One region of the Cupriavidus sp. CPT47-8839-RL05A genome, then DNA from elsewhere that is predicted to be linked to it. Evidence: predicted binding sites of a transcription regulator. Region 1 holds the regulator's gene; the other holds the start of a gene.
The links. The regulator LexA, encoded in region 1, represses DNA repair genes until DNA is damaged. The targets are predictions, from matches to a motif close to ACTGTATNNNNATACAGT.
Positions count from the first base shown of each region.

Region 1 (14,947 bases):
CGCCGGCCCGCGCTGCCTGATACGTGCGCCCGAAGGCAGCTACAATATCGAGGCCAGTTACAAGGGCCAGGCCAAGTCCATCAAGGTCAGCACCGGTACGCGCAACGCCCAGCTACGCTGGTAGCGGCAAGGCTTCCGGTGCGCCGGCAGGCCGGCGACCGGAAACCCAGGATGCCATTGCGCCGTACCCGAATTCCTACCCATCCATTGCGTGCGCAGGGCCTGCTTGTCCAGGTCCGGCTGCCGCTGCTCTGCGCCGCCGCCCTGCTGCTGGCGGCCTGCGCCAGTTCCCCGCCTTCGCGCCACGCCGGCCTGCCGCGCACGCCGGGCAAGCCCATGATCGACCCCAGCGCCGGACTGGAAGAGATTTCGATCCAGGCGATGTCCCTGGTCGGCACACCCTATCGCTACGGCGGCAATACGCCGGACTCCGGCTTCGACTGCAGCGGGCTGGTGCGCTACGTGGTGTCGCGCGCGGCCAATGTGAACCTGCCCCGCACCACCGAGGCGATGGGCACCCGCGGCAGCTCGCTGGACCGCAGCGAGGTGGCATCCGGCGACCTGGTGTTCTTCAACACCACCGGCCGCGCCAATTCGCACGTGGGCATCTACGTCGGACAGAACCGCTTTGTCCATGCACCGTCGTCCGGCGGCACGGTCCGTCTCGAAGACATGGGCAAGCCTTACTGGGCCGCGCGCTACAACGGCGCGCGCCGCGTGGTCGCGGCGGTCAACCAGCCGCCGGCGCCGGTGGCACCCCCGGCCGCGCCACCGCTGCCTGAGCCCGCGCCGGCCCCGCTTCCGGTCGACGACGATCCCATCGCTGCCTTCGCCAACCAGTGAAGCGCCCAAACAAAAAGCCAGGCATCAGCCTGGCTTTTTGTTGGTACGGCCGCCCCTGCCTTACAGGATATGCCGCCCGATCCACCATGCGATCGCCGCCATGAAGGCCGACGCCGGGATCGTCAGCACCCAGGCCCAGACGATATTGCCGGCCACGCCCCAGCGCACCGCCGACATCTTCTGCGCCGAGCCGACGCCGACGATGGCGCCGGTGATGGTATGCGTGGTCGATACCGGCACGCCCAGCGCCGAGGCAAAGAACAGCGTAATCGCCCCGCCCGTCTCGGCGCAGAAGCCGCCGACCGGCTTGAGCTTGGTGATCTTCTGGCCCATGGTGCGCACGATCCGCCAGCCGCCGAACAGCGTGCCCATGCCGATGGCCACGTAGCAGCTGACGATCACCCAGGTCGGCGGCTGGCCGCCGGCCACCACATGGCCGCTGGCGATCAGCAGCATCCAGATGATGCCGATGGTCTTCTGCGCGTCATTGCCGCCGTGGCCCAGGCTGTACAGCGAGGCCGAGACCAGCTGCAGCCGGCGGAACCAGCGGTCCACCCGCGACGGCGGCGTGCGGAAGAAGGTCCAGCCAACCATCACCATCATCAGCGAACCGAGCAGGAAGCCCAGCAACGGCGAGACCAGGATGAACGCCACCGTCTTCAGCAGGCCGCTGCCCACCAGCGCGCCGGTGCCGGCCTTGGCCACCGCCGCGCCCACCAGCCCGCCGATCAGCGCATGCGACGACGACGACGGGATGCCGTAGTACCAGGTGATGACGTTCCAGGCGATCGCCCCGACCAGGGCCCCGAATATCACGTAGTGGTCGACGATATTGACGTCGATGGTGCCGGTCCCCACCGTGGCCGCCACCTTCAGGTGAAAGACAAAGATTGCGACGACGTTGCACATCGCCGCCATTGCCACCGCATGATGCGGCTTGAGCACGCCGGTGGACACCACCGTGGCGATCGAGTTGGCCGCGTCGTGGAAGCCGTTCATGAAGTCGAACAGCAGCGCGAGCGCCACCAGCAAGGCGATCACCCACAGGCTCATTTGTATGGTCTGCATGCCGATTGCCGCCTCAGGCGTTTTCCAGGACGATGCCTTCGATGATGTTGGCGACGTCCTCGCACTTGTCGGTGATCGTCTCGAGCTGTTCGTAGATGGCCTTCAGCTTGATCAGGCGCTTGACGTCGGTCTCGTCGCGGAACAGCTTGGACATCGCCGAGCGCATCACGCGGTCGGCTTCAGATTCAAGCTGGTCAATCTGCTGGGCGGTCTTCAGGATGGTGCTGGCATTGCCCATGTCCTCGAGCAGGCCCACCGCGATCTTGACCTGGTCGCAGCACTGCACGCAGATGGCCGCCAGGCGCAGCGCCTCGTCGGTCAGGTTGGTCACGTCGTACAGCGAGATGGTCTCGGCCACGTCTTCCATCAGGTCCAGGATGTCGTCCATGGTCGTGATGAGCTTGTGGATCTCGTCGCGGTCCAGCGGCGTGATGAAGGTCTTGTGCAGCAGGTCGATGGTGTCGTGCGTGATCCGGTCGGCCTTCTTTTCGGTGGCCTGGACGCGGCGGGCATGGGCCTCGGCGTTGGGCAAGTCGTTGACCAGTGCCTGGAGCTCATGGGCGGCGGTCACCGCGCAGTCGGCATGCTGGTTGAAATATTCGAAGAACTTGCCCTCCGTGGGCATGAATCGGCCGAACATGGAATGTTCCTTGTGGCAGCGTGGTGACGCTGCTGATTGTGTTGCAGGATTGGGCGGACGCGTTGCATGACAGTCGCGGGTGGCGACTGTCATCAAAGCGCAATATTTTACAGGGTTACTGGGACATTGCCCGCGAATTTGGCGCAAACAAGCGGCGCCGCACGGACGATTGCAGGCTGGCTTGACTTCGTCAGGTATCGTTGTCGAAGAAAGCCGGGCCGCCGCTGAAGTTGTCGAACTTGGTGAACTGGCCCAGGAAGGTCAGGCGCACCGTGCCGATCGGGCCGTTACGCTGCTTGCCGATAATGATCTCGGCCGTGCCCTTGTCCTGGGAGTCCGCGTTATAGACTTCGTCGCGGTAGATGAACAGGATCACGTCGGCATCCTGTTCGATAGCGCCGGATTCGCGCAGGTCGGACATCACCGGACGCTTGTTGGGACGCTGTTCCAGGCTTCGGTTCAGCTGCGACAGTGCAATCACCGGACAGTTGAGTTCCTTGGCCAGACCCTTGAGCGAACGGGAGATTTCGGAAATTTCCGTGGCGCGGTTCTCGCCGCCGCCCGAACCTGACATCAGCTGGAGGTAATCGATGATGATCAGGCCAAGCTGCCCGCACTGGCGCGCCAGGCGCCGCGAACGGGCACGCAGCTCCATCGGGTTCAGCGCCGGAGTTTCGTCGATGAACAGCTGGGTGTCGTTCATGCGCTGGATCGCATGCGTCAGCCGCGGCCAGTCTTCATCCAGCAGGCGGCCAGTGCGCAGCCGGTGCTGGTCAAGGCGGCCTACCGAGCCGAGCATACGCATGGCCAGCTGGGTGCCCGCCATTTCCATCGAGAACACGGCCACCGGCAGGCCCTGCTCCACTGCCACATGCTCGCCGATGTTCAGCGAGAACGCGGTCTTGCCCATCGACGGGCGGCCGGCCACGATGATCAGGTCGCCCGGCTGCATGCCGCTGGTCATCTTGTCCAGGTCGATGAAGCCGGTCGGCACGCCGGTGACGTCGGTGGTGGAATCGCGGTGGTACAGCTCGTCGATGCGCTCGACCACCTGGGTCAGCAGCGGCTGGATTTCCTGGAAACCCTTCTGGCCGCGCGAGCCTTCTTCGGCAATCGCAAAGACCTTGGACTCAGCCTCATCCAGCAGCTCGCGCACCTCGCGGCCCTTGGGCGCGAACGCGGCCGAGGCGATATCGTCGGCCGCCGTCACCAGCTTGCGCAGCACCGAGCGCTCACGCACGATCTCCGCGTAGCGGCGGATATTCGCCGCGCTGGGCGTGTTCTGCGCCAGCGAATTCAGGTAGGCCAGCCCGCCCACTTCCTCGGCCTTGCCGGCGACCTGCAGCATTTCATAGACCGTGATCACGTCGGCCGGCTTGGTGGCCGAGATCAACCGGGCGATGCTCTGAAAGATCATCCGGTGGTCAAAACGGTAGAAATCCGCCTCGGAAATGAAGTCCGCAATGCGGTCCCAGGCGGCGTTGTCCAGCAGCAGGCCACCCAGCACCGATTGCTCGGCTTCGATGGAATGCGGCGGGACCTTGAGGTTCTCGAGTTGGGGGTCGGCGACAGGCGCGTTCATGGGGAGGGATTATAACGGCGGGAGGACGCACTTCGCCGGACATTTGGCGACCGGGCAGGCAAAGACAAGCGGGCAACAAAAAAAGGCAGGAGCCGGGGCTCCTGCCTTTTTTGCTTGCGGTGCTTCAGCCGGCGCAGCGCGCCGGCAAGGCGGCACGTCCTTAGACGCTCTCACCCACGACCGACACGGTCACGTCAACCACGACGTCCGTGTGCAGCGCAACGCTGACCGGGTGGTCGCCCACCATCTTCAGCGGACCATTCGGCATGCGAACCTGGGCCTTTTCCAGCTTGAAGCCTTGGCCAGCCAGGGCTTCAGCGATGTCGGCGTTGGTCACGGAACCGAACAGGCGGCCGTCCACACCCGACTTCTGGCTGATCTGGACGCTCAGACCGTTCAGCTTCTCGCCTTCGGCTTGCGCGGCGGCCAGCTTCTCGGCAGCGGCCTTTTCCAGCTCGGCGCGCTTGACTTCGAATTCGGCGATCGCGGTTTGCGTAGCACGGCGGGCCTTCTTGCCCGGGATCAGGAAGTTACGGGCGTAACCGTCCTTCACCTTGACGATGTCACCCAGGTTGCCCAGGTTGATGACTTTTTCCAGCAGAATAATTTGCATCGTATTCTCTCCTTAACGGACCTAGGGCCTGATCAGTTCTTGTGCAGGTCGGTGTACGGCATCAGCGCGAGGAAACGCGCACGCTTGATGGCCGTATCCAGCTGACGCTGATAGTGAGCCTTGGTACCGGTCAGGCGGGCCGGCGTGATCTTGCCGTTGTCGCCGATGAAGTCCTTCAGGGTGTCCAGATCCTTGTAGTCGATCTGTTCCACGCCAGCCACGGTGAAGCGGCAGAAGCGCTTGCGCTTGAACAGCGGGTTCTGTTGCTGGAAGCGCTTCTTGTTCTTGTTGTCACGTTTGACGAATGCCATGATTCAATCCTTTTCGAATGCTTTACATCCAGTGATGTGAAAGACGAGAGCCTTGCTGTTGCGGTGCTTGCGGGCCAGGAATCCTTCGCAGTCGAGCAGCGTGCCGAGCGGTAACCGCTCCAGACGCTGGCCAACCTGTCCGACCCCCATCGCTGCGATTGCAAACTCGACCTGCCGCGGCGTTTGCGCCTCGACGGCCTCGCCGCTGTACTGCAGGATGCAGTTCACGACGGGGACCCCGGCCGGGGTATAGCGCAGGGCATCGCGTTCTGCCAGGGTGGCGGCAAGCCGAAGCTGGTTCAACGCGGGACCTCTTGCTGGTTGCAATCCATGCTGCCGTGGCCGACGCTGTCAGCCATGGCGCGCACCGCAGTCCGCACTCAGGCGGCCTGGCCTTCGGTGGTCGTTTGCGCGGCCTTGCGGGCTTCTTCGCGCTGCACTTCCTTCATCATCGGCGAAGGTGCAGTCTCGGCCTTCTTGGTCTGCACGATCAGGTGGCGCAGGACGGCGTCGTTGAACTTGAACGCGTGTTCCAGTTCAGCCAGCGTTTCCTTGCCGCATTCGATGTTCAGGCAAACGTAGTGAGCCTTGGCCAGCTTCTGGATCATGTAAGCCATCTGGCGACGGCCCCAGTCTTCCACGCGGTGAACGTTGCCGTTCTGCGAGGTCACGAGCTGCTTGTAGCGCTCGATCATGGCCGGCACTTGTTCGCTCTGGTCCGGGTGGACGATGAAGACGATTTCGTAATGACGCATTGACGCTCCTTTTGGATTAGCCACCCGGGCGTCACGAGTCCGGTGTGGCAAGGTTGAATAGCCTTAGATTATAGCCCGCATGGCGGCAAGTGCGCAAGCCGCTGATTACACAGGCAAATCAGGCGTTGGCAAACACGGCCTGCAGCCTTGCCGGATCCCGCGCCAGGCCTGAGTCGGCTGCCAGCGCCAGGGCCAGCAGCACGCGCGTCTTATAGGGATTGAGGTCCGTTGCGGAAACAAAAGCTCCATCCGTCGGGCTGAGCTGGGGCGGAATCGCCACATGGCCGGCCCCGGTGCGGGAACTGCGCACCACGGCCACGCCCGCGGCAGCGGCATCGGCCAGCGCCTCGGCCAGCACCTCATGCACCGAGCCATTGCCGGCGGCAGCCACCACCAGCCCGGCAACACCCGCGCGGACCAGCGCATCCACTGCCACCCTGCCCGGCTGCGCGTAGCTCGCCACGATCTCCACCATCGGCCACGCCGCCGGCATCGGCCCGATCACCCAGGCCACGCGTGGCGCGCGGGCGAAGCGCACGTAGTCGTCCTGCACGAAACCCAGCGGCCCGCAGGCCGAAACAAAGGCGTCCACCGCCGACGTGTGGGCCTTGGCCACATCCCGCGCAGCGTGGATCTGCTGGTTCAGCACCACCAGTACACCCTTGCCGCGCGCATCGGGATGAGCGGCCACGCGCACCGCATCCAGCAGGTTCAGCGGCCCATCGGCCGACAGCGACGTCGACGGCCGCATTGCCGCCGTCATCACCACGGGCACCGGACACGATTGCGTCAGGTGCAGCGCCATCGCAGTTTCTTCCAGCGTATCGGTGCCGTGGGTGATCACGATGCCAGCCACGTCGGGCTGCGCGGACCAGTGCTCAACCCGCGCCGCCAGCGTTTGCCAGAGCGTGAAGGTCATGTCCTTGCTGTCGACCTGGGCCACCTGCTCGGCCTCGATGCGAGCCGCCGACTGCAGCGCGGGCACCGCTGCCAGCAACGACGACACCGGCACGGTCGCCGCCTGGTAGCGTGCGCTGCTGGCAGAGTTTCCGGCCGCGCCAGCAATGGTGCCGCCGGTGGCCAGTACGACGATGCGAGGCAATTGGGTCATGGAGCGTGCAAAGAAAGTGGAAAGGCAGGAATGCCGATTGTAACGGGCGCGCCCCGCCTCGCCGCGGCTCTCGCCGGTGATCCGCATTCCGTCCATGAGACACGCCCCAAAAATTCTGCTTGCGCTCAGGCCGATACTGTATAAAATCACAGCATACTGTTTAAACATACAGTGCCCGGCCAGACGGATGCAGGATAAAGGATCGACCGATCCTCTTACCCGAAACCCCGCGGCCCCGCACGGAACGGCGATCCCATGGCGACCCTGACACCCCGGCAGCAGCAGATTTTCGATCTGATCCGCAACACGATCCGCCGCACCGGCTTTCCGCCCACGCGCGCCGAAATCGCCGCAGAGTTTGGCTTCTCCTCGCCCAATGCCGCGGAAGAACACCTGAGGGCGCTGGCACGCAAGGGCGTGATCGAACTGACCCCGGGCGCTTCACGCGGCATCCGCCTGAAGGTGGCACGCAGCGATTCGGAAATGCCCGACCAGTTTTCGTTGCCGATGGCCGGCGTGATGCAGCTGACGCTGCCGCTGGTGGGCCGCGTTGCCGCCGGCAGCCCGATACTCGCCGCCGAGCATATCGACCGCCAGTACCAGGTCGACGCCTCGGTCTTCGACGAACGCCCCGATTACCTGCTGCGAGTGCGCGGCCTGAGCATGCGCGATGCCGGCATCCTCGACGGCGACCTGCTGGCCGTGCGCCGCGCCAGCGAAGCCGCCAACGGCAAGATCGTGGTGGCGCGCCTGGGTGATGACGTGACCGTCAAGCGCCTGCAGCGTCGCGGTGGCCATATCGAACTGATCGCAGAAAACCCGGACTTCACCAACATCATCGTGGAGCCTGGCGAGGAGTTCTCGCTGGAAGGCATCGCCGTCGGGCTGATCCGATCCTCCGGCTTCTAGCCGGGCACCGCAGGCCAACCGCCTGCGCGGGCCCACCCGCTTCCATTGCTTTGCAGACGCCGCCCGGCTTGCCGGGTGTTGACCCCGCTTTGCCTAAAAGAGGTGCCACCATGCCGCAAATCCACCAAGTCGCCGCCCGTCGCCCGGTCAAGCCTGTGCCGTTCCGCCAGAGCAAGGGCGTACGCGTCTACCAGGGTACGCAGCGCCGCACCATGGTCGGCAGCATGGCGGCGATCTGCCGCATGCTTGAACTCGAAACCGCCGAAAAGCTGGCCGCCTGAAATCTGCCGACTGTCTCCGAGCAGCTGCGGGCGCCGCCCTCAGCTACGCGGCGCACACGCCTTGGCTTCGGCTTCCAGCTCCGTCGGCGTCAGCTGCGGGAACCAAGTATCGCTCTTGCGCAGCTCCAGCGCCGTACCATCCTGCTTCGCCGTCAGCGAAATCAGATAGGCGTATTGGTATTCACCGCCAGACGTGGTCTGGCCGATGCGGATCTCGGTCTGGCTCTTCGCCGGATAGTTGACGACCGCGGCGTCATCGCCCAGATTGTTGCGCAGGCATTTCGCAACCTCACCCATCTTGGCGGGCGTGAACAAGCGCATCGGCGCACGCGCGCGAATGTCCTTTTCAGAAGTGCCGGTGGCACATCCTGCCACCATGGCTGCCATCGCTACGCCAACCGCTGCCGCTCGAACAGACATACCACCCCCGGGAAATGCAGAACGGCGCCCTCGCGAGGCGCCGTTCTGGGAAATGCTTTGGGGTGGCTGATGGGACTCGAACCCACGACAACAGGAATCTCAATCTTAGCCACCAAGCTAATAACGACGCGGGGTTCCGGGTAGTTCGTGGGAATACTGGAAGCCCGCATACGGCTCTAGGTCGGGGATTATATATCGAGTATTCCCACGGGCACACGGCTAATTTGTGTCGCATACCCCACCCGACAGAAATTACCTCTGGCTGCTTTCGCAGCGACCATACGAGTAGCTATACTGTATATCCATACAGTACTCATATATGCCCCGCCATGTCGCCCGAACCTGCAAACTGCCCCATCTGCGGCACTGCCGCCGAGCGCACTCGCGCCCCATCTCATGGCTACCTCTACCGTTGCCCAAGCTGCGGCACCTTCCGCATCACCAGCAGCGCCCTGGTGCGCAAGAAAGACATTCCGAGTTCCGCCCGGGAAAATGTCCGGCTGTTGCGGGCTTACGGCCACCAGCCTCAGATCGAGGTTTCTCGGGACGGCGTGCGCATCGTCCCCGGTCGGAGCTGAGCATGGGCAACAGCAAAAAACGCGCGGCAGGCTGCCATCTTCCGACCGCAACCGCCGAGCCGTTCCCGGCTCCCGGCGCAAACGGCATTCTCAGTCGAGTTCAGGGGCACTACATTGCCGCTGGCCTGCAGACGTTGCCTCGCGCCACGCACGACGGGCCAAGCCATCATGCGGTCCTGGTCGAGGCCGGGCACCTCGGCACCGTGCGACTTTTCATCGAGAAGAAGCTGGCCCGCCACAACCGACACAGCCACTACTACTGGTCGGCCTATCGGGCTGAGCCGGCTGAACGGCAATAGCGCAGCCAGGCAACTACACCCCCGGGAAGCTGGCTGCCGGTAGCGGCACTATATGCAGCATGCCAAAGATGTAGTTGGGCGCGGCCGATCAGGCTTGCTCGTTCATCCGACCGGACTCAGGATGCCTGACGGCCAACCGCTTTCACGCTCGGCGCCCCCTGGCGCCAATCTCAGGGCGTGACTCGAAGCCCACCTCAGTGCGGGCTCCTCTTGTCAGACGGCGCCTGATACCGGACGGCGAGTGGCATGCAGAAACTGGATCCAGCGACTTCAGGAGATGGTCATGCCAGGAAGAAACATACATGTCGTACGAGTCGAAGGTCTTCAATGGATAGTTGAAATTGAGGATGGGTCCACCGACCGTCAATTCTTCCCCTCCCGGGAGGCGGCCATTGATGCAGGTACAGCAATGGCTCGGCAGGAGAAGGCCGATTTGATCATCCATGGCCGTGACGGACTGATTCGCAGGCGAAAGTGCTTTGGCGACGCCGCATGCGGGAGGCGTGCCGTTGCCGGCCGGCTACCGCTTGCACCGACGCTGAGCTGAGTGGCAAGACCTGCCCGCGGAAACGGAGTCTCGCAGTCACTGAAATCAATCTCGTCTCGCCCCCCTGCGCCATGGATCATTAGAGCGGCATCGCGGTCCATTGCCAAATGAACGAGACGGATAGATTGCACGTGCGCGACTTGGATCATCGGTTTCTACGGCCCACTGCGATCCATCAGTCACTGGCACTTGGACAGTAGTGCTCGCCAAATCGTCAAGGTGAAGCGGCCGTAGCCAGCATGTGATTTACGCCAAGTGCATGCGAAATCTCTCGTTGCAATGCGACCCGCGCGACATTAAGGGGTGACGCTGTGGCCAGCCGGCAGCCGCCGGCTGCCTATGCGGCCGAGCGCGGTGACCGGAAAGCAAAACAGCGCCTGTATAAGGCGCTGTTTTGCAAGGATACTTTGGGGTGGCTGATGGGACTCGAACCCACGACGACAGGAATCACAATCCTGGACTCTACCAACTGAGCTACAGCCACCGTAGAGGTCATCAGCGCGTTACGTTGCTGATCGACGAAAACCAAGATTATACAAACAGTTTCCCGGGATGGCTAGTATCCCGCACAATTTTTTTGAGAGAAAAGCTCAGGTTCTGGACGGGCTCCACTTTGCCTCAAGCAGCACTGCCTGCTTGATGGCTTCGACGGCCTCCGCTTCGGTATCGAACTGCCCCAACAGGCGGCGCGACTTGCCGTTCAGCACGGCTTCCTGCAACGCCTTGCCAGCGGCTTCCGAAGTGCCGGGATGCCAGCAGTAGCGTGCCGTCCATTTGCCGTCCTGCAGTTGCTCGGCAACCCAGATCACCCTGAAGTCTTCATAGACAACGCCGAACGGCGCTTCGTTTTCCACGTTTTCTTTTTCCATGCTGCTCCCCCTGCCGGCATCGGTCCGCATGCCATGCCTTGTCTCGCCTGGGGCAATGCGAGGGATCGTATCACGGCCGCCGACCAGGGCGCCCGCCCGGCTGGCACCTTCGCGCCTGCCGCTGATTCGCTCGCGGAAATATGCTGTGCACAGCCCCTACCTCTGCAGGGTTCATGCCGCAAATGCGCGAAGCGATACTTGTGCCTGAGGGACATTGACCCCCCTCGACCTTCCCGTCAGGCGGCCCGCCCCATCGGGCCGCCTGCCTCTTTTTGGCCACCCTGCCTTCTCATTGTCGTGGCGCCAGCACCTGGCGAAGGAACCTCACGAGCATCTGAGAGCCCAATCGACGTCATCGACAAAATCGACACGTCTACGAACGGCAGGAAACGGGAATGCAAATCAAGTGTAGATGGCCTGCGCGGATTCTTGCGCTGACGGCATTGGCGGCCTTGCTCGGCGGATGCGCTGGCGGCGGGGTCGACGGCAGGGAATCGAGCATCACGACCTACGGCACGCTGGACGTAGGCATCAGTCATACGCGCTAGCCTGCTGGCGTGACCAATGGAACTCTTTACGAGGGCAACCGTCTAATCCCCTCGTCAGCGCATGCAAAGCGAGCGCGCAAAAAAAAGAGTCCGCAGCGCGGACTCTTAAATTTAGCGATCTCAAATGCCCTGAAGGCGGTTGCACTGTAACTGCCATCCCGGGAATGCACCATTCGGGTAAACGAAGAGCAACAAGCCTGGCGTAGCAACAAGAGAACGCCGACAAAAAAAAGCCCGCCGAAGCGGGCTAATAATCAGTTGAAGAAAGCCCTGTATTCGAGGGCAGGCACAGTGTATGAAAGTGCCCTGCCTCAGCGAATTAGGGGAATCCCTTTCCTGGCGCCGGTTTCCGGGCGATCAGGCATTGCAAGTGCGGCGCGCGGTACCCCCGTGCAGCCATGCACATTTTCACGATTCGGAGTTAGAGCGCGCCCTCGGCAGAGCGCGCGCAGCCCACGCTCGCTTACGCGGCCAGAGGCTCTTGTGCCTGCGGCTGCAAGTGCGCGCGCGCCTCTTCGAACAGTGCATCCACATCGGCTCGCGTGCGTGTCGCATTCATGCGCTTGGCATCCGACAGCACGCGGCGCCAGCCACGCCCGCCCGCGATGCCACGATGCAGGCCAAGCATGTGGCGCGTGACCGCGCCCATATAGCCACCCCGCTCCACCAGGTCGCCGATATAGCGCTGCATCGCCAGCTCGACATCGAGCCGCGACGGCGCCGGCGCACTCGCATCGCCATAGAAGCGCGCATCCATTTCGGCCAATACATAGGGCTGATGGTATGCCTCGCGACCGATCATCACGCCATCGACGTGCTCGAGGTGGGCCGCCATCTCGTCATAGCTGACGATGCCACCGTTGATCAGGATCTCCAGCTCAGGAAACTCCTGCTTCAGCTGGTACGCCACCTCATAGCGCAGCGGCGGAATCTCACGGTTTTCTTTCGGGCTCAGGCCCTTCAGGATCGCATTGCGCGCGTGGACGATAAACGTGCCGCAACCCGCCTCGGCCACCCGGCCGACGAAATCACGAACAAAATCGTAGTGCTCAATCTTGTCGATGCCGATGCGATGCTTGACGGTGACCGGGATATCCACCGCATCGCGCATCGCCTTGACGCAGTCGGCCACCAGTTGCGGCTCGGCCATCAGGCACGCGCCGAAGGCCCCGCGCTGCACGCGCTCGGACGGGCAGCCGCAGTTCAGGTTGACTTCCGCATAGCCCCATTGCTGGCCCAGCTTGGCCGCCATCGCAAGATCTGCCGGCTCGCTCCCGCCCAACTGCAGCGCGACCGGGTGTTCGGCCGCATCGAAATCCAGATGGCGCGGGACGTCGCCATGCAGCAGCGCGCCGGTGGTCACCATCTCGGTGTACAGCCAGGTGTGGCGGCTGAGCTGGCGGTGGAACATGCGGCAATGGCGGTCGGTCCAGTCCATCATCGGGGCCACGGACACCCGGCGCGGGCTTGCAGCAGCGATCTTCCCTTGATAATCAGTCATTTCACAACGATCCGCCTGGACCGATATTCCTACTATAGAAAAACTCAAAAACTGCCTCGTCAGCCTGCCGGGAAACGGCAAGTTCGCTGATGAGCGGAAGCGCTTGAGTTTACCATCGAGGGCAGATCGGGATCGATCGAAGCAACGCAGGTGCACTCGCGATGCTGAAACGCCCCCTTGGCATCATTCCGCGTGTACGGCTTAACTGGGGCTAGGTCAGCACGGCCATCCAATGTCACAAGAAATAGAAGACGTGCAGCACAGATAACATGCACATTCGGACTACGCTGATTGATTCCCGAAGCCCTCTGCGTGCAAATGGGAACGTGCGCGCCCGCCCCTGACAGGGGCCCCACACCACCGCGCGGCAGGATGATTTTCAACGCTGGGAAGTTACAAGCATCTTCAACAGAGCTGCCTGCATTCTCAGGCTCATCAACATCAAGGCCGGGCGATGGCCGGCTGTACGACAGCCTGGGGAACCCGGCGCATTGGGTTGCAGCCACGCCCGGGGACAAACGTGTTTGGCCGAGGCAATTTCACGATCCATGGCGGAAGCTACCCTGGCTCTGCAGGTTGCATCGACCTCACCAGTTCAATGAATTCCTTTGCCAAGGAGTTTTTGTACTATGCCAAAGACATGGAACTGGAAGTTCGCTATTAAGGCTGTCGGTTCCAGCATCCTCGGTCTCGTCGCCATGCTGATGCTGGTAGTGATATGGGGAGCCTGGACAGGCCCTGAGAACTATCCGTTCGGCGGCCAAGGACCATCTGCGGCGATGTTGGCATATCAATCACAGGCGAACTACCTGCTGTCGTGCTTCGCACTCCTGCTTGGTTGCTCACTTGCAATTTGGGCGTTGCTGGCAATGAACCGCAGCATTTGGCTGCGCTCGCTGGCCGGGATGCCGGTGCTTCTCCTCTGGGCATGGATGGCACTCGACGGTTCTCGACTCGACCTCTGACCGTTCGCTGACAGGAGCCGGGGCGGATGCGCACGCCTTCGTAACCTGACACGTCCCCCCAACCGCGGTTACAGGCTACCGCGTCGAGGTTCACAGCGCCCCGCCCCGGCAGTATCAGCGCGGCGCAGTCCGCTCGATCCAGCCTGCAAACGTCGTCAGAAATTTGCCGAGAAAGCCCTTGGTCGATTCGTTGGCGATCCCGCCCTGCTCATCAAGCAGCTTGTCGACCCCGCTGATATACGCCTCAGGCTGCTGCAGCATCGGGACATTGAGGAACACCATCGACTGGCGCAGGTGCTGGTTGGCACCGAAGCCACCGATGGCGCCGGGCGAAGCGCTGATGACGGCGCCAGGCTTGCCGTCCCAGACGCTGCTGCCATAGGGCCGCGAGCCCACGTCGATGGCGTTCTTCAGCGGCGCGGGCACGGAGCGGTTGTATTCCGGGGTCACGAACAACACGGCGTCGGCGCGGCGGACGCGGTCGCGGAACGTGGTCCAGGCCTGGGTAGGTTTGTCGTCCAGGTCCTGGTTGTACAGCTGCAGCTCGCCGATCTCGACAATCTCCAGCTTGAGTTGCTGCGGCGCCAGCGCGATCAGCGCCTTGGCCAGTTTGCGGTTGTATGACTCCTTGCGCAGGCTTCCCACCAGTACAACGACATCACGAGGATTACTCATTGCGGCTCCTTTGACTGTGTGGACGGAATGACGCGGACGGCGCACGCGGCCAGGGTTGGCCTGGCCGCGTGCGCCGGTCCAGCCGTCACTCTACCCCGAGTCGGCGCCGCCACGTCCTGCGCAGCGGATGTCAGGCAGTCTTGCCGAGCGACGCCAGCGGATGTTCCTCGGCGCGCCACGGGCTGTCGAAGAACGACAGCACCTTCTCGCGGCTGACATCATCAAGCCGCGCATGCTGCCAGCGCGGCTTGTGGTCCTTGTCGACAGCCAGTGCGCGGATGCCCTCGACACCGTCGCCGTTGCGGAACACGTAATGCATCATGTCCAGTTCCATGCGCAGTTCGTCTTCGAGCGACATGCTGCGCGCACGGCGGATCTGCTCCAGCGTCACGCACAGCATCAGCGGCGAGCGGCTGCGCAGCATGGCGGCGG
Region 1 covers NZ_JBYTEG010000015.1:104,682-119,628, reverse strand. Annotated here, with positions in the region: gene AC3WVS_RS19415 (hypothetical protein) at 1-124, shown strand, start outside; gene AC3WVS_RS19410 (C40 family peptidase) at 172-843, shown strand; gene AC3WVS_RS19405 (inorganic phosphate transporter) at 904-1,911, opposite strand; gene AC3WVS_RS19400 (DUF47 domain-containing protein) at 1,925-2,551, opposite strand; gene AC3WVS_RS19395 (replicative DNA helicase) at 2,742-4,133, opposite strand; gene rplI (50S ribosomal protein L9) at 4,294-4,746, opposite strand; gene rpsR (30S ribosomal protein S18) at 4,779-5,057, opposite strand; gene priB (primosomal replication protein N) at 5,061-5,360, opposite strand; gene rpsF (30S ribosomal protein S6) at 5,438-5,812, opposite strand; gene AC3WVS_RS19370 (asparaginase) at 5,931-6,923, opposite strand; gene lexA (transcriptional repressor LexA) at 7,179-7,832, shown strand; gene AC3WVS_RS19360 (hypothetical protein) at 7,943-8,113, shown strand; gene AC3WVS_RS19355 (hypothetical protein) at 8,153-8,500, opposite strand; gene AC3WVS_RS19350 (hypothetical protein) at 9,114-9,410, shown strand; gene AC3WVS_RS19345 (DUF2188 domain-containing protein) at 9,688-9,957, shown strand; tRNA gene AC3WVS_RS19340 (tRNA-His) at 10,366-10,441, opposite strand; gene AC3WVS_RS19335 (hypothetical protein) at 10,548-10,826, opposite strand; gene dusA (tRNA dihydrouridine(20/20a) synthase DusA) at 11,838-12,875, opposite strand; gene AC3WVS_RS19325 (hypothetical protein) at 13,505-13,840, shown strand; gene AC3WVS_RS19320 (NADPH-dependent FMN reductase) at 13,955-14,515, opposite strand; gene AC3WVS_RS19315 (enoyl-CoA hydratase/isomerase family protein) at 14,646-14,947, opposite strand, start outside.

Region 2 (14,947 bases), on a different contig from region 1:
GGGTTCATCGCGGCCACGGCGGTCGCGACGGCGCCCGGAGATGGGTACACGATGCTGATCACGACAAATACCACCCACGCGGCCAATGCATCCCTGTTCAGGAAGCTGCCCTATGATCCCATCAAGGACTATGCGCCGGTTTCGCTGATCGCCAAGAGCGGATTGGTCCTGGTGGTGCCATCCGACAGCCCCGTGCAGAAGGTGGCGGACCTGACCACGCTGGCGAAAAGCCGGCAAGGCAAGATGACCTTCGCCAGCGGCAGTTCTTCCACCCGGGTCGCCAGTGAGCTCTACAAGATGATGAGCGGCGCATCGGCACTGCATGTGCCCTACAAGGGCGTGCCGCAGGGCCTGACCGACTTGATGGGCCACCAGGTCGACTTCATGATTTCCGACATCAATCCGGCCCTGCCCCTGATTCAGAACGGCAAGCTGCGCGCGGTCGCCGTGACCACGTCCAGCCGCCATCCCCTGCTCGGCAATGTCCCGACCATGGCGGAAAGCGGCCTGCCAGGGTACGAGATGACGGCCTGGGTTGCTGCCTTCTTTCCTGCCAATACGCCAAAGCCGGTGGTCGCGCGGATGAGCCAGCTGATTCGACAGGGATTGACGAACCCGGCGGCTACCGAATACTTCAGCCGGACAGGAGGCCAACCCTCCCCATCGACGCCAGAAGAGCTGGCCGCGTTCGTGCGCGGCGAGGCCGTGAAATGGGCTGAGGTGATCAAAGCCGCCGGCATTCAGCCGGAATGACCGGCGCCGTCGGGGAGCGTCGGGAATACTCGGCCGGCCCCCTGGCGGCAGTCAGAACATCGGGATCATGTCGGACCTGGGTAAAGTTCCCGTGCTTGGCATTGCGCGACGATGTCGTCGCCATGTACTGCACGGTCAATGCCACATCGACCACCGGGATCATCGTCGTGAAGAACGCCCCCAGGTTGTTGAACTGAGACGGCTTGCGCCCAGCGGATTGTTCTCGTCGTCCTGGTACTGCTGGATCCGGATCCCATGCACGCCCACAACCCCGATCGGCGTTTTATACCCGGCAGCGAACTCCACGCCGAACCAGTTGCCGCTGCGTACATCGTTGTCCCGGTTGCGGCTGTTCAGGCCCGCGGATATCTTGGCCGCGACGGCCAGGTTCGATGTGGGCAGATAGGCCACCTGGATGGCCGGTGTGTTCGCCCGGGGTTATCGCGGGATGCCTCTGGCCGGCGGCGCACCTTCGCCCAGCACATCTCCAGCACATCGCTGGCGCGCGGGGGCGCACGCCACAACGATCAGGGCAAGCCGATGTCAGGCGGCGGCCTGCAAAGTGCGAGGCAAGCCTTCGGGCAGCGGGCTGTCCGCGCCGAGCATCGCAAGCGATTCGCGCACGATATCGTCGAGGGCCTCGAGCGGGCCATCGTGCAGCACGGTGCGGTCGGGGCGCACGACCGCGATCCAGCCGACCGGTGCGGCGCCGGGCACGAGCTGGTCCGACATGTCCTCCCACGAAGGTCCGCCCTGCCCTTCGTGCGCCTCGAGCGCTCCGCGCCCGGCTTGTCCGCAATGGCGCAGCTGCACAATGTCGCCACCCGCCTGCTGCCACGCGGCGAGAAGGCTGCGGCTCAGCCGCGGCGCGGGATCGCAGCCGAATCCCGCCAGCACGAGCCGCGCCCCGAGCGCATCGTCGCTCGGCACGATAGGCGCGCCCGGCCCGCGGCGCACCAGCCCTTGCGGCAGCAGACCGCCGCGCACCAGCCTCGCGCGCGTCTTGCCGCGCTGGAACAGGCCGCGCCTGAAACGCGCGGGCGGCTTGATCTTCAGGTCCTCGAATAAGGCTCGCGCCCAGGGCATGCGCTGCATCAGCGCCATCGCGCCATGGACGGCGAATGCAGCCAGCCGGTTGCGCGGCATCACCAGCCGGCCCATCAGGAGCGCCAGGTTGATGATGGAGCGGGCGTGTGGGCGCCGCTCGGTGTCGTAGGTGTCGAGAATGGCGGGCGCCGCCCTTCCCTGCACGACCCAGGCGAGCTTCCAGCACAGGTTGCCCACGTCGCGCAGCCCGGCAACGAGCCCCTGGCCGACGAAGGGCGGCGTGATATGCGCGGCGTCGCCCACCAGGAAGGCGCGGCCCCTGGAGAAGAGATCGACGATGCGCGCATGGAACCGGTAGACCGCTGTGCGCTCGATCGTGATGTCCTCCGGTTTGCACCAGGGGGCGAGCAGCTCGCGGATCTTGTCCGGCGATTCCATCTGTTCACGCGTCTCGCCGGGCTGCAGCATGAACTCCCAGCGTTGCCTGCCGCCCGGGGCAACCATGTGCGGCGTAGGCCGGCGCGGGTCGCACAGGAATTCGACATGGTCGATCGGGTCGGGCACGTTCAGGGCGTCGACGACCAGCCAGTCCTGCGTGAAGGTCTTGCCTTCGAAGGCAAGGCCGGCGTGGCGCCGCACGAAAGAATTGGCGCCGTCCGCGCCCACGATATAGCGCGCGCGCACGGTGGCCATGTCACTGCCGGGAAGGCTTACCGTGGCGCGCACCGCTTCACCGTCGTCGTCGAAACCGGTGAGATCGGCGCCAAGCGCGATGCTCACGCAGGGATAGCGGCTCAAGCGGGCGCGCAAGGCGCGTTCGAGATCCGGCTGGTAGAACGTGACCAGTCGCGGGTGGCAGTCCATGGTGCCGGCTGTGTTGGCACGCGCGTATCTGCCGAACAGCGGCGAGTGCATCTGCACCTTGGCAATGGCCAGCGTATCGAACGCGCCTTCCTCGAGCCCTGCCATCTGCAGGATGCGCAGTGCTTCGTTATCGAGCACGATGGCACGGGGCGCGGTGAAAATATCCGCGGCCTTGTCGATGGCCAGGGTACGGACGCCGTAGCGTCCCAGCAGGTTGGCCGCGGTGGCGCCGACCGGGCCCAGGCCCACCAGCAAGACGTCGACCTGCTCGGGCAATGTGGTATTCATGACCGGATTCTCTACGGGAGGGGACTCGGCGCGTTCACACCGGGCCGTTGAAGTCGAGCGGGAACGGAAACCGTCCGAGCAGGTCCTGCACGCGCGCCACGTCCGCAGCGGGGCATTGGACGAAGGCGACGGTGCCGCGCCGGATATCCGGCCCCACGCGCACGCTGGCGGCCGTGCCGGCCTGCGCCAGGATCTCTCGCAACACATGCTCGGCAGCGCGCATGCGTAGCTCCGCCCGGGCCACCTTGCCGACGGAGGTCAGCGGCATCTCCTGCAGGATGTCGATGCGCGCTGGTACGGCAGCGCGTTCCGGCACGAGGTTGCGCGCGGCCGCTAGCAGTTCGTCGGCAGCCGGGGTGAAGCCTGGCTTGAGCATGACGTAGGCGACTGGCAGTTCCCCGCTGTGCGCATCCGGCTGGCCGACCGCGGCCGCCATCGCCACGGCCGGATGCTGCAGCAGGGCGTCCTCGATCATCGCCGGATCGATGTTGTGGCCGCCACGGATGATCAGCTCCTTGGCGCGGCCGGTCAGATGCAGATAGCCGTCGGTATCGAGATGGCCCAGGTCGCCGGTATTGAGCCATCCCGGTTTGAGCCAGATACCGCCATTGTCTTGCTCGCGCAGATAGCCAGGAAACACATTGGGGCCGTTGATGCCGATGACGCCGGTTTCGCCCGGCGCGCAAGGCTCGGTGGCGTGGCCAGAGCCGTCGACCTTCCAGGCGCCGATTGCCTGGTGCGGCAGGCGCAGGCCGACCGTGCCGAGGCGACGTTCGCCCTGCGGCGGATTGAGGGCCGAGACGCACGCGCCTTCGGTCAGACCGTAGCCTTCGTACAGCGGAATGCCAGCGGCGGCTTCGAAGCGCCGCGCGACCTCGGCTGGTAGCGGCGCGGCGCCGCAAAAGGCGAAGCGCAACGACGCAATGTCGGCGCCTTCCCGCGGCAGATCGGCCAGCGCGGCGTAGATAGTCGGCACGCCGCTGAAGCTGGTGGCGCGGAACCGTTCGACCAGCTTCCAGAAGTTCGGCATCACGCCCTGGCCCCGATAGCCGGCGGGCGTCAGCATCACCACCTCCCAGCCGCCATGGAACGCGGCAAGGCCGGTAATCATCGCGCCGTTCACGTGGAACAGCGGCAGGCCGCACAGGATCGTGTTTGGCGACGGGATCAGCGCCTTGAGCATCGACGCCACGAAGGCTTCATTGAGATGCGTGTGCATCGCAACCTTGGGCAGGCCGGTCGTGCCGCCGGTATGGAATTGCGAACAGATGTCGGTCGCCAGGATGCGGCGCTTCGAGACCAGTGTGTCCGACGGCTCGGCCGCCAGCGCCTGGTCGAAGCCGACGATCTCCACATCAGCGCGGCACGGCCTTGCCGCGGTGTCGAAGGCCGCGTCGACCCGCGCCCGCGCCGCTTCAGGAAGGTATGGCGCAGCGCTGACGACGAACAGGGTCCGCACCGAAGGGCAACGGTCGGCCACGGCGACGGCTTTGTCCCAGAGCGCGCTGTCAGAGACCGGGGCGCAGGCGACCAGCGCCTGCGCTCCGGTCTCATTGACGATGGCAGCGATATAGTCCACCTCCAGCATCGGGTTGACGGGACTGGCGATGCCGGCAGCTTGCGCACCCAGCAAGGCGTAATGGGTCTGGGGCAGATTGGGCAGCAGCAACGCCACCGCCGTGCCGGGGGTAATGCCGGCGCGGTGGAAGGCGTTGGCCGCTTGCGTCACGCGCGCCTTGAGGGTTGCGTAATCGACGACGAATTCCGGCGCGTCCGCCTCTCCGGTCATGACGAAGCGCAACGCAGTCTTGTCCGGCTGACTGTCGCAGGCACGGCACAGCAGTTCGTAAGTGTTCTGCGCGGGCAGCTTTTCCTGCCAGGGCGTGCGCTCGAAAGCGTCGATATCGGCCTGGCTCTGGATGCCGCCGGCGCGCGTCCCGCGGTCGTTCGTGTTATCGGGCATGTTTGTCTCCGTGTTGTGGCCCTGTCTTTTTCTAGAGTTCCCCTGGCAGCAGGACGGCCCGCCGGGGTTGGCCTTGCCCGACGTGCAGGAACGCCTGCCCGGCCTGGCTGAGCGTGAAAGTCTTGACCTCGGCGGGCGCGAGCGCCGCCGCGCAATCGGCCAGTGCCTGCAAGGCCGAAGGGTTCGGGCGGAAGGTCGTCCACCCATAGCGCGCGCCCTTCGGTATCAGGCCGCGCTTGCCACGCTTGCCGACCAGCGTGGCCAGCCCGCCCCTGAACAGTCCCAGCCGGTCGAAGTTGCCGAGCAACGGATGAACCGTGGTCGCATGACCGGCCGCGTCGGGCGCCAGCCGGTACAGCAGGTCCGCTTCGTCGTCCCAATTGGCGAAGTTCAGGGTGGCAGCGAAATGCCGCGGCAGGCGCGCCAGCGACTGGCGGTGGCGATCGACGAGTTCGTCGGCGCCAGCTGCCAGGCAGGCAACCAGCCCTTTGCCTCCGCCGACGGCGGTCACACGCGCGCCCAGCCTGTGCAGCAACCAGACCGCGATCTGGCCCAGGCCACCGGTCGCGCCGTGCACGAGCACGGGACGCCCGTTCACGGTCTCGCGGCAGATCCCGGCGTCGGCCAACGCGCGCGTCACGGTCAGGAAGTTGTACGGTAGCGTCGCCAGGGCGGCGGCCGGGATGGACGACGGCCTCAGGCGAGCGTGTTCGGCGCGCATCGCGACATGGGTGGCATGCGTGCCCGCACTCGATGGCGGCTTGGCGCCGAACACGGCATCGCCTTCGCGCAGCCCGGTCACACCCTGGCCCACCGCGCAAATCGTCCCGACAAAATCGTTACCGAGCACGAGCGGCATGCGCGCCGCGCCCATCAGAGAGAAAAGCCTGCTGCCGTAGCCGCCGCGGCGGCGCACATCGATGGGATTGACCGCCGCGGCCTGCACTTGCACCACGATCTCGCCCCGGCGCGGCTGCGGGCGGGGCGCCGGGCGCAGCCGCAACGCGAAGGCATCGCCAAAGCCGTCGATGGCGGCGATATAGCTGTCGCTCATGCCGCCACCACCCGATTGCGCTGCTCGCCCAGGTCGATGGCCCCGTCGTCGGTGCGGATCGCAGCGGTCATGACGTCGCCCGGCCGCAGGTAAGCCGGGTTGGACAAGCCCTTCTTGATAAAGACGCGCCATTTCGCGCTCTCGGACAGCACATGCCGGAACACCCACATAGCAAGCTTGCCAGGGGCACGGGCGGCGCATCCGGCCGGTGTGCCGGTGGCGATCAGATCGCCAGGTTGCACATCGTGCAGCGCCGACAGCTCGGTAAGCGTCTGGTGCGGCTTGAAAATCATGTCGCCGCAATAGGCGTCCTGGCGGGGCTGCCCGTTGACATGCAACTGCATGCGGAACTCGGGCCAGCGCCGCCATTCCTCTGCGTTCAACAGCACCAGGAAGGGCCCGACCGGACCGAAGCTGCGGTAGCTCTTGCCCTTGTAAAACTGCGCCTGCGGCAACTGGACGTCGCGCGCCGAAATGTCGTTGACGATGGTCACGCCGGCGAGGTACTCGTGCAGCTGGTCCGGCCCGACGCGGACCGCGCCGCTCAGCGGCTTGCGCACCACCAGACCGAGCTCGATTTCATAGTCGAGCAGGCGCACATGCGCCGGCCGCACCACGTCGGCATCGGCGGGCGCAAGGCAGGACGGGGCCTTGGTGAACAGGGTGTTAAAGCCGATCTTGTCGGGGTCCATGCCGGACTCACGCACATGGCTGGCGTAGTTGATGCCCTGGCACAGGAACTGGCGGTCAGACGTGACCGGCGGCAGCAGCGTGACGGCATCGAGCGGCAGCGTGGCCTGGTCGGGGGTGCTGCCCCACGCGGCTTCGAGGCCGTTCGCGACGAAGTCGGCGGTGCTGGTGGCGCCGCAAGACAGCGGCGCGATACGGCGGTCATGGACCACACCCCAGCCGGGCTCGCCGCCGTGGAGATATCGGACAACTTTGACGGACATTTGCTTTCCTTGACGTGAGGGGGTTCGTAGGGACGCGGTAGCGCAGGCTCAGAGCCAGGGCCGCGCCCGGGTCATCGCGCGCCCAAGCAGCTTCAGCCGCGCGGCAGAGAGCCGGCCGGCGCGCAGCAGCCGCGCAACCCGGAACACCGTAGCGAGATTGCGCTTGACGCCCATGCTGGCCGGGACGTCGTCGCCCCATGCCCAGATGCCGGACATTTCCAGCGGCACGTAGTGGGTTTCCCGGTCGGCGGTGAAGACATCGCCATCGGCGTAGTGCTCGAATTCCATGCCGTCCGGATCGAACCAGTAATCGAACAGCTGGCTGCCGAGCACATGGCGGCCAATCCCCCACATATGACGGTGGCCGTTCGCGCGCAGCACGTTGTGGCCCTGGCCGAGCGCATCGAGATCAAGCACTTCGTATGCGCTGTGCTCGTATTTCTCTTCGATGCCGCCTGCGAGCACCAGGGCGTGATGGTCCGCGGGCGTGCTGCCGAGATCCAGGCGGAAGAAGCAGAGATTGGGTGACCCGTCCTCCAGATACTGGACATCGGTCGGGATCAGGCCGAGATGACGCATATACCAGCGCGCCATGCCGCGAAAGTCGACGGTCTGGAGCACGACGTGGCCGAGCTTGACCACGGCCGCGGGCTCGAGCGGCGGCCGGACCATAGCGTTCACCCGCCGAAGCTGTCCCGGGTCGTTGATGCGCGAATGCAGCGGGTCACGCAATGGCAGCGGGTCGACCGGCTGCTGGCCGGTCACCAGCCACAGCAAGTTCCCGGCGGGGTCGGTCAGTTCGACGCCGGCGCCGCCGCCCGGAATCTCGTCGGCGCGCAGGCGGCGCGCATTCGCGTTGGCCTCGACGTGAACCAGGTCTGCCTCGCTGCGCACCGAAAAGGCCGCGCCGACATAGCGCGAGCGCTGGCCTTGCGTCGCAAGCATCAGGCACGGCTGGGGGCCGGCGCCGCGCATCAACAGCCGGCTGCCAGTGCGCGACACGCAGCGCATGCCGAAATCCGTCAGGAAAGTCTGCGTCGCTAGCAGGTCGCGCTTCTCGAACATCAGGAAGGCAAGCGCCTGGGCCTTGACCAGGGCTTCGGGCCGGTCGAGCTTCTGGACGAAGGCAGGCAGCGCGCTTTCGGGGAAGGCCGGCGGCGTGCGCAGCACGCCGCGGGGCGGGCGGGTCATGGCGTCTCCTGAAATGGCCAGGCGCCGCCTTAGGTGACGCCCGATGTTATGTCGACATTATCGTCATCCTGAGGTTTTTGTCAATATTAAAAAGCGACCTTCGTCCGCACCGGGATTGCGACGTATGCTTCATTCGGCGTGATTGGCGTGCGGGCCGCGTTTGCCGACTGGGGCCGAGCGCGAGCGCCTGCATGCTACGCGCTCCGTTGGCTATGTACGGGGCTCTATCTGGGCGGGTAGCGAGATCACGTCTTGACCATCATTCGTGCCAGGTCTCAGTTCGAAACACCCTGCTGGCCGAAAAATCAGTCGCCGATCTGGCCAAGGCCTCGGCGTCGCACAGGGCGTCTTTGGCCTCTTCGCCGCTTGGCTCATTCTCGGTATCGGAGTGGCTGCAGGGCTTTACGAACAATCTCAGCATGCCCCGCAGGACGGCAATTGAGCCACCGCCGGCCAAAGCCACATCGTCGCAGGCTTCTCGCGACGGCGCGCAGTCTCGGCGGCTTTCCTCATTCGCACTCGCCTTTGTCTTCGCCGCGACCTGGTTCATTAGCACCGCCATGGCGGCACCCTTGCCGCGATTGCTGCAGGCGGGCGGCGCGACGTTGGCCACTGCTGTGCTGGTCAGTGCGCTGATCGGCCCCGCTCAGGTGGGTGCCCGGATACTGGAGTTCGGCCTGCTGCGTAGGATCCATCCACTGCTTTCCGCCCGCAAGGCGGCTGCCCTTCACGCCGACGGTGCCATCGCGTTCGGCGTCGCCGAAGCGCCCGCTGCAACGCTGTTTGGGGTGCTGCATGGCGCAGGCAATGGCATCCTCCCGATTGCCAAGGGACCCTGCCGCTGTGATCTTTGGACCCAATGGCTATGGCCACCGTCAAGGCATCCTGATGGTACCCGCGCGCGTGGCCCGAGCCCTCGCGTCATGGCGCTTCGGCATCTGCCTGGATGCCTTCGGCGCCAAAGCGCTTTGGCTTTCGTCAAGCCTCGACTTCGGGGCGATCATGATGGTAATGGCCATCTGGCAAGGGCATGGAATCCCTGCTCGCAGCCGTGGCTTCGGTTGATTCTCCAATAAAGCTTCGAATGTCAGGTTACGGTCAAATCGGCTGTTGAGGTGGACTTGGCCAATGTCCGAGAAGGGTCGAGCGGAGACAGTCGACTGATCGCGCTGAACGGCCGTTGTAAACTCCCTTGGCTACATCCGCGCAAACACAGGCGGCACCACCTCTGATTGCGCAGGATAGTTCATGCCCTGTGCGAGCGATGCGGATCCCCCAGAAAGTTCATGATCCATGGACACGACAGGCATCGAGCCAGCTCACTGAGCCCTCATGCGAAGGGTGAGTCCATGAATTTCATTGTGCCCATCGTGGCCAGTGGAAAATTAATCGTCGGTCCAATTCGCGTGACATCATTCGTGTCTGGCTCCCATAAGTTGACGCAACTCGTCCTTAATCTGGCTCAAAAGCTTGTCGAATGCGTCACTATCTCTTGGGTCAAGATAGCTGTACGCCACAAGAGTGACCGGATGAATGGCTAACGCTCCTGCTATCTGATCCACCTTTTCCAGGGTTGGGCTCTTCAAGCCTCTCTCAAGCGAACTGATATAGGTACGGCTGCTCACGCTGTCCAGCGCCTCCTGGGAGACCCCTCTTAGCTTTCTAGCAGTCCGAAGGGCCCGACCAAAATTACGGGGAAGATCCATGAGATTTCTGCTTGGCAAATCCCAGAATCTCACCCAAATGAACACTATAGAACTACAATCTATAGTGTTCATTTACAGGAGTAGGTGATGTTTCTTTCACTTAACGAGTGGCGTCACCCCAATCGATTCGTCCAAGCACTGGCCCGCCCCGCAGTCGCATGGGAATGCTTTTCCTTCGCTAGTACAAGCCCGAGCTTATTAATTGAACTAATTCAAATTCGCGACGATTCAGTTCACAGTGAGTGGATTATGTCGTCGAATTTTGAACGCCTCCATAGCGTCCTTGCATCAACACCGACGAGGATCGGCTCTGTTTCCGTACTAATCTCGCCGCATCATAACGGTACACCATCGTGGCGACTGGAGCGAGTAATAGCGCTTCGGGAATGGCTTTGCGGCGAGATTACCGGCATGGAGTGTCAAGGAGACAGCGGAGACTGGTTCTCAAATCATGTTCGCCCATCGGATGCGCAGGCGGGACAAGTGTGGCATCTCGCTGCCGACGTGAGTTCCGTACGATCGAAGGCATGATCCTCGCTGATATTCCATCTCTTGTCTTTACACTAACTACTACCGACGTGCCCATCTCACGCCGTGGAGCACTCATGATCGACGTAAGAGAATTGAATGACGCCTCGCCGACAGAGGAAGAGCAATTCTTTGTCGCCTTTGAGATGATGATCGCCAACGATGATGGCGCAGAGGCTGACCGCCATCTGAGGGAGGGTCGACCCATCTACATAGCTGACCCGCTCTATCCCGGCCGCGCAGTACGCGAATATCCAGATGGCCGACGCGAACTTATGCGATTCGATATGGCACGTGACGAGCTGGTCGTGGAGCGATCTATATAATGTTGCTCCTGCATCATTTAGCTCTCGTAGTGCCCTGCCGAAGCTTCTTCCTGAAAAAGCTTAGGCAAATGGCGAAAGGGTGGCACTGACAGTATTGAATGGAAGAGGGAGAAACATGTCTCCACCGATCAAAAAAACACCGCTGGCGAAGCACCACACAGAGCAACTCCTGCCAAGCCTCTTGGCTATCCGTGCGCCAGCCGTTTGATGTGTTGTCGAACCTAAAATTGGAACTTACCGACGCTTCCCCGCCATAACGTTGAAAGGTTGCTCGATTTTCTGTTGCGAGGACACGTCAATGCGTTGGCGGATGGCGTCTGGACTCATGGTCGCCTGCGCAAAATGTGCCTCGACACGGGCGCGTGCGGCATTCAAGTCGGCCCTTACCTCGTCCAGACGCTTCTGGCAGCAGCCGATGCGAGCCGGCTCCAGATGGGGCGCCTCCTGGGAAAATGCATGCGCCGAGGCCAACGTCCTATTGGACATTGCCTTTCGAGGCACATGGCAGGACCGGCAAGTTAAGGACCAGGGGCGGGATAAATGTCCGCCCGAACTGGGGTACCGAGGTACTTCGATCAGTCCGCCAGCGCCAGCGCAAACTTCCAGCTTTTCCGTCACCGTTTTCCAGGAATCCTGTCGCCAGTCGCACCAATTGTGTCACACGACAACAAACTCCTTGCGTCCCGCTGGATACTGTATATATTTACAGTACCTGTATGGATGAACAGTAGGAGTCCCGTCCATGGAACACCTGATCCGTGTGCAAAACGACTATGACCGCCAGGTGCTGGCCTGGCTGCGCGGGCGCATCGGCGATGCCGCGCTGCAGACCGCGGCGCTGCGCCTGGGCGGCCAGCGCAAGCCTTACCTGTCAACGATCTGCCGCAGCCTGGGCATCCGCCCGCCCAGCCGCCGCCAGTTCGCGGCCGAGGCGGCGCGCATGCACCGCGCAGTAGGCGATACCTACCTGGCCCGTATCCGCGAAATCCTTGGCCAGTCACCTGCCGAAGCTGTGCTGCGCCAGTAAGCAGTAGCCGATCACCGGCCATGCCGGCGCCACCGGGCTCGCGCCGGCCGTATCATGAAGCCCCGTTGCCGTCACACGGCACGGGGCTTTTTTCATCCCTAGCCAAGGCCGATATGAGCGAACACCGCATCCCTACCGCCGCCCTGCACCAGTGGGTGGCCGATCTCTGGCTTGCCGCGGGCAGCAGCACGCAAGAGGCGAGCCTGACGGCCGACCACCTGGTCGGCGCCAACCTGAGCGGGCATGACTCGCACGGCGTCGGCATGATCCCGCGCTATGTGCTGGCCTGGCAGGCCGACGAGCTGCAGCTGAACCAGCAGGTCAGCGTGCTGCACGATGCCGGCAGCATGCTGAGCCTGGACGGCAACCGCGGCATGGGCCAGGCGGTGACGGCGCAGGCCATGGACATGGCCATCGGCCGCGCGCGCGAGCATGGCGTCTGCGTGATGGGCCTGCGGCAGTCGCACCACCTGGGGCGCGTGGGCCACTGGGCCGAGCAGGCCACCGCCGCCGGCATGATCTCGATCCACTTCGTCAACGTGCTGTCCAAGCCCATCGTGGCGCCGCACGGCGGCTACGATGCGCGCTACGGCACCAACCCGTTCACCATCGGCGTGCCGGTGGCGGGCGAGCCGCCGCTGGTGCTGGACTTCGCCACCAGCGCGATCGCGCTGGGCAAGGTGCGCGTGGCCCACAACAAGGGCGTGCCGGTGGCGCCCGGCTGCCTGCTGGACGCGCATGGCGAGCCCAGCGCCGACCCTGCCGTGATGTACCCCGCCGACGGCGCGCCGCCAGGCGCGCTGCGGCCTTTTGGCGAACACAAGGGCCATGTGCTGGCCGTGATGTGCGAGCTGCTGGGCGCCGCGGTCACCGGCGGCCACACCATCCGCCCCGAAACGCTGCGGCATCAGCATGCGGTCTGGAACAACATGCTGGCGATCGTGTTCGATCCCGCACGCCTGGGCACCAGCACGTCATTCGGGCATGAAGTGGCGGCGTTCGCCGACTGGATGAAGGCGTCGCGGCTGCAGCCGGGGCAGGATGGCATCCGCCTGCCGGGCGAGCCCGAACGGGCCTGGCGCGCCGCCCGCGCCGCCCATGTCCCGGTTGACGCCGGTACGCTGGCGCAGCTGGACGATGCCGCCGCGCGGGTGGCGGCCGCGCGCGCCGGCGCGCAGCCTGCGCCGGGGCCGCTGTCTGCGCTGGCGTGCGACTGACTATCATCAGAGATGAACCCGGCGTCGTGCGCGACGCACGGCCGGCCTCGCGCCTGACCACTACCGGACACTGACATGAGCAAGATCGGCTTTATCGGACTTGGCGTGATGGGCAAGCCCATGGTGCAGCACCTTGTCGACGGCGGGCATACCGTGTTCGCCCATACGCGCAGCGGCGTGCCGCAAGACCTGCAGGACGCTGGCGTGAATGCCTGCGCCAGCGCCGAGGAGGTGGCGAAGCAGTCGGAAACCATCATCCTGATGCTGCCTGACACGCCCGACGTGGAGCGGGTGCTGTTTGGCGAGAAGGGGGTCGCTGACGGCCTTGCCGACACGGCAGGCGGCGTTACCGTGATCGACATGAGCTCGATCTCGCCGATCGCCACGCGCGAGTTCGCGCGCTGCATCGAAGCGCTCGGCGCCGACTATATCGATGCGCCGGTCTCCGGCGGCGAGGTCGGGGCCAAGGCGGGCACGCTGTCGATCATGGCCGGCGGCAAGCAGGAAGTATTCGACCGCGTGCTGCCGATCCTGCAGCTGATGGGCAAGAACATCACGCGCGTGGGCGAGGCCGGCGACGGCCAGGTGGCCAAGGTGGCCAACCAGGTGATCGTGGCGCTGACCATCGAGGCGGTCAGCGAAGCGCTGGTGCTGGCCGCCCGCGCCGGCGCCGATCCCGCGCGCGTGCGCGAGGCGCTGATGGGCGGCTTTGCCAGCTCGCGCATCCTGGAAGTGCATGGCGAACGCATGATCAAGCGCACCTTCGACCCGGGCTTCCGCATCGCGCTGCACCAGAAGGACCTGGAACTGGCGCTGTCCACCGCGCGCCAGCTCGGCGTGGGCCTGCCCAACACGGCGTCGTGCCAGCAGCTGTTCAATGTCTGCAGCGGGCTGGGCGGCGCGGGCTGGGATCATTCCGGACTGGTCAGGGCGATCGAGCACCTGTCCTCGTTCGCCATCGGTGACGAACCGCCCGCAGCCTGAACCACGCAGCCGCCGCCGCCCCGCCGCATGCCGCGCGCGAACACCGTGGTGCTGACCGCGCTGGCGATGCTCGCCTTTGCCGGCAATTCACTGCTGTGCCGGCTCGCGCTGAAAGGCACCACCATCGACGCGGCCAGCTTTACGCTGGCCCGCGTCGCCGCGGCGGCGCTGGTGCTGTGGGTCATCGTCGTGGCGCGGCACCAGTTGGTGCGCACGGTCGTGGCGCAGCGGCTGCCGCAGGTGGAAGGCAACTGGATCTCCGCGCTTGCGCTGTTCTGCTATGCCGCGGCCTTTTCCTTTGCCTATGTGCGCCTCACCGCGGGGACCGGCGCGCTGCTGCTGTTCGCGGCGGTGCAGGCCACCATGACCGGCTATGGCCTCTATGCCGGCGAGCCCATGCGCTTGCAGCAATGGATTGGCCTGGCCCTGGCGCTGGCCGGGCTGGTGTGGCTGTTGCTGCCGGGGCTGGCCACGCCGCCGCTGCTGTCCTCGCTGCTGATGATCGCGGCCGGCATCGCGTGGGGCGTTTATTCGCTGCGCGGCAGGCGCGCCGCGGATCCCGCTTCCACCACCGCGGGCAATTTCCTGCGCGCGGTGCCGATGGCGCTGGCACTGGGTGCGGTGATGCAGGCGCAGCGTTCACTGGACGGCGCTGGGCTGGCCTATGCGCTGTTGTCCGGCGCCATCACCTCCGGGCTGGGCTATGTCATCTGGTATGCCGTGGTGCCGCAGCTGAAGGCCGCCACCGCCGCCACCGTGCAACTGAGCGTGCCGGTCATTACGGCGGTAGGCGGCATCGCGCTGCTCGGTGAAGCCCTGAGCCTGCGGCTGGCATTGAGCGCTGCCGCGGTGCTGGGCGGCATTGCGCTGGTGATCGCGGGCAAGCGCGGCTAAGGCGCTGGTACGTCAAACCCGCCTGCGTGGAACACCAGCGGCGCGCCCGGCGTCGATCCATAGGCCACCACCTCCACGACAAAGATCACGTGGTCGCCCACCACGCGCACCGAGTGGTGCCGGCAGATAAAGTACGCCAGCGTGCCGCCGAT
Region 2 covers NZ_JBYTEG010000010.1:196,169-211,115, reverse strand. Annotated here, with positions in the region: gene AC3WVS_RS14760 (Bug family tripartite tricarboxylate transporter substrate binding protein) at 1-753, shown strand, start outside; gene AC3WVS_RS14755 (transporter) at 913-1,164, opposite strand; gene AC3WVS_RS14750 (bifunctional 3-(3-hydroxy-phenyl)propionate/3-hydroxycinnamic acid hydroxylase) at 1,297-2,952, opposite strand; gene AC3WVS_RS14745 (acyl-CoA synthetase) at 2,987-4,915, opposite strand; gene AC3WVS_RS14740 (alcohol dehydrogenase catalytic domain-containing protein) at 4,947-5,969, opposite strand; gene AC3WVS_RS14735 (fumarylacetoacetate hydrolase family protein) at 5,966-6,922, opposite strand; gene AC3WVS_RS14730 (VOC family protein) at 6,971-8,092, opposite strand; gene AC3WVS_RS14725 (hypothetical protein) at 8,623-8,910, opposite strand; gene AC3WVS_RS14720 (helix-turn-helix domain-containing protein) at 9,526-9,819, opposite strand; gene AC3WVS_RS14715 (hypothetical protein) at 10,347-10,673, shown strand; gene AC3WVS_RS14710 (CppA family protein) at 11,416-11,700, shown strand; gene AC3WVS_RS14705 (malate/lactate/ureidoglycolate dehydrogenase) at 11,814-12,917, shown strand; gene AC3WVS_RS14700 (2-hydroxy-3-oxopropionate reductase) at 12,993-13,901, shown strand; gene AC3WVS_RS14695 (DMT family transporter) at 13,929-14,795, shown strand; gene AC3WVS_RS14690 (flavin reductase family protein) at 14,792-14,947, opposite strand, start outside.
Region 2: a site for LexA is predicted at 11,366-11,383, ahead of AC3WVS_RS14710 (CppA family protein). Genes of this name have one in related genera too.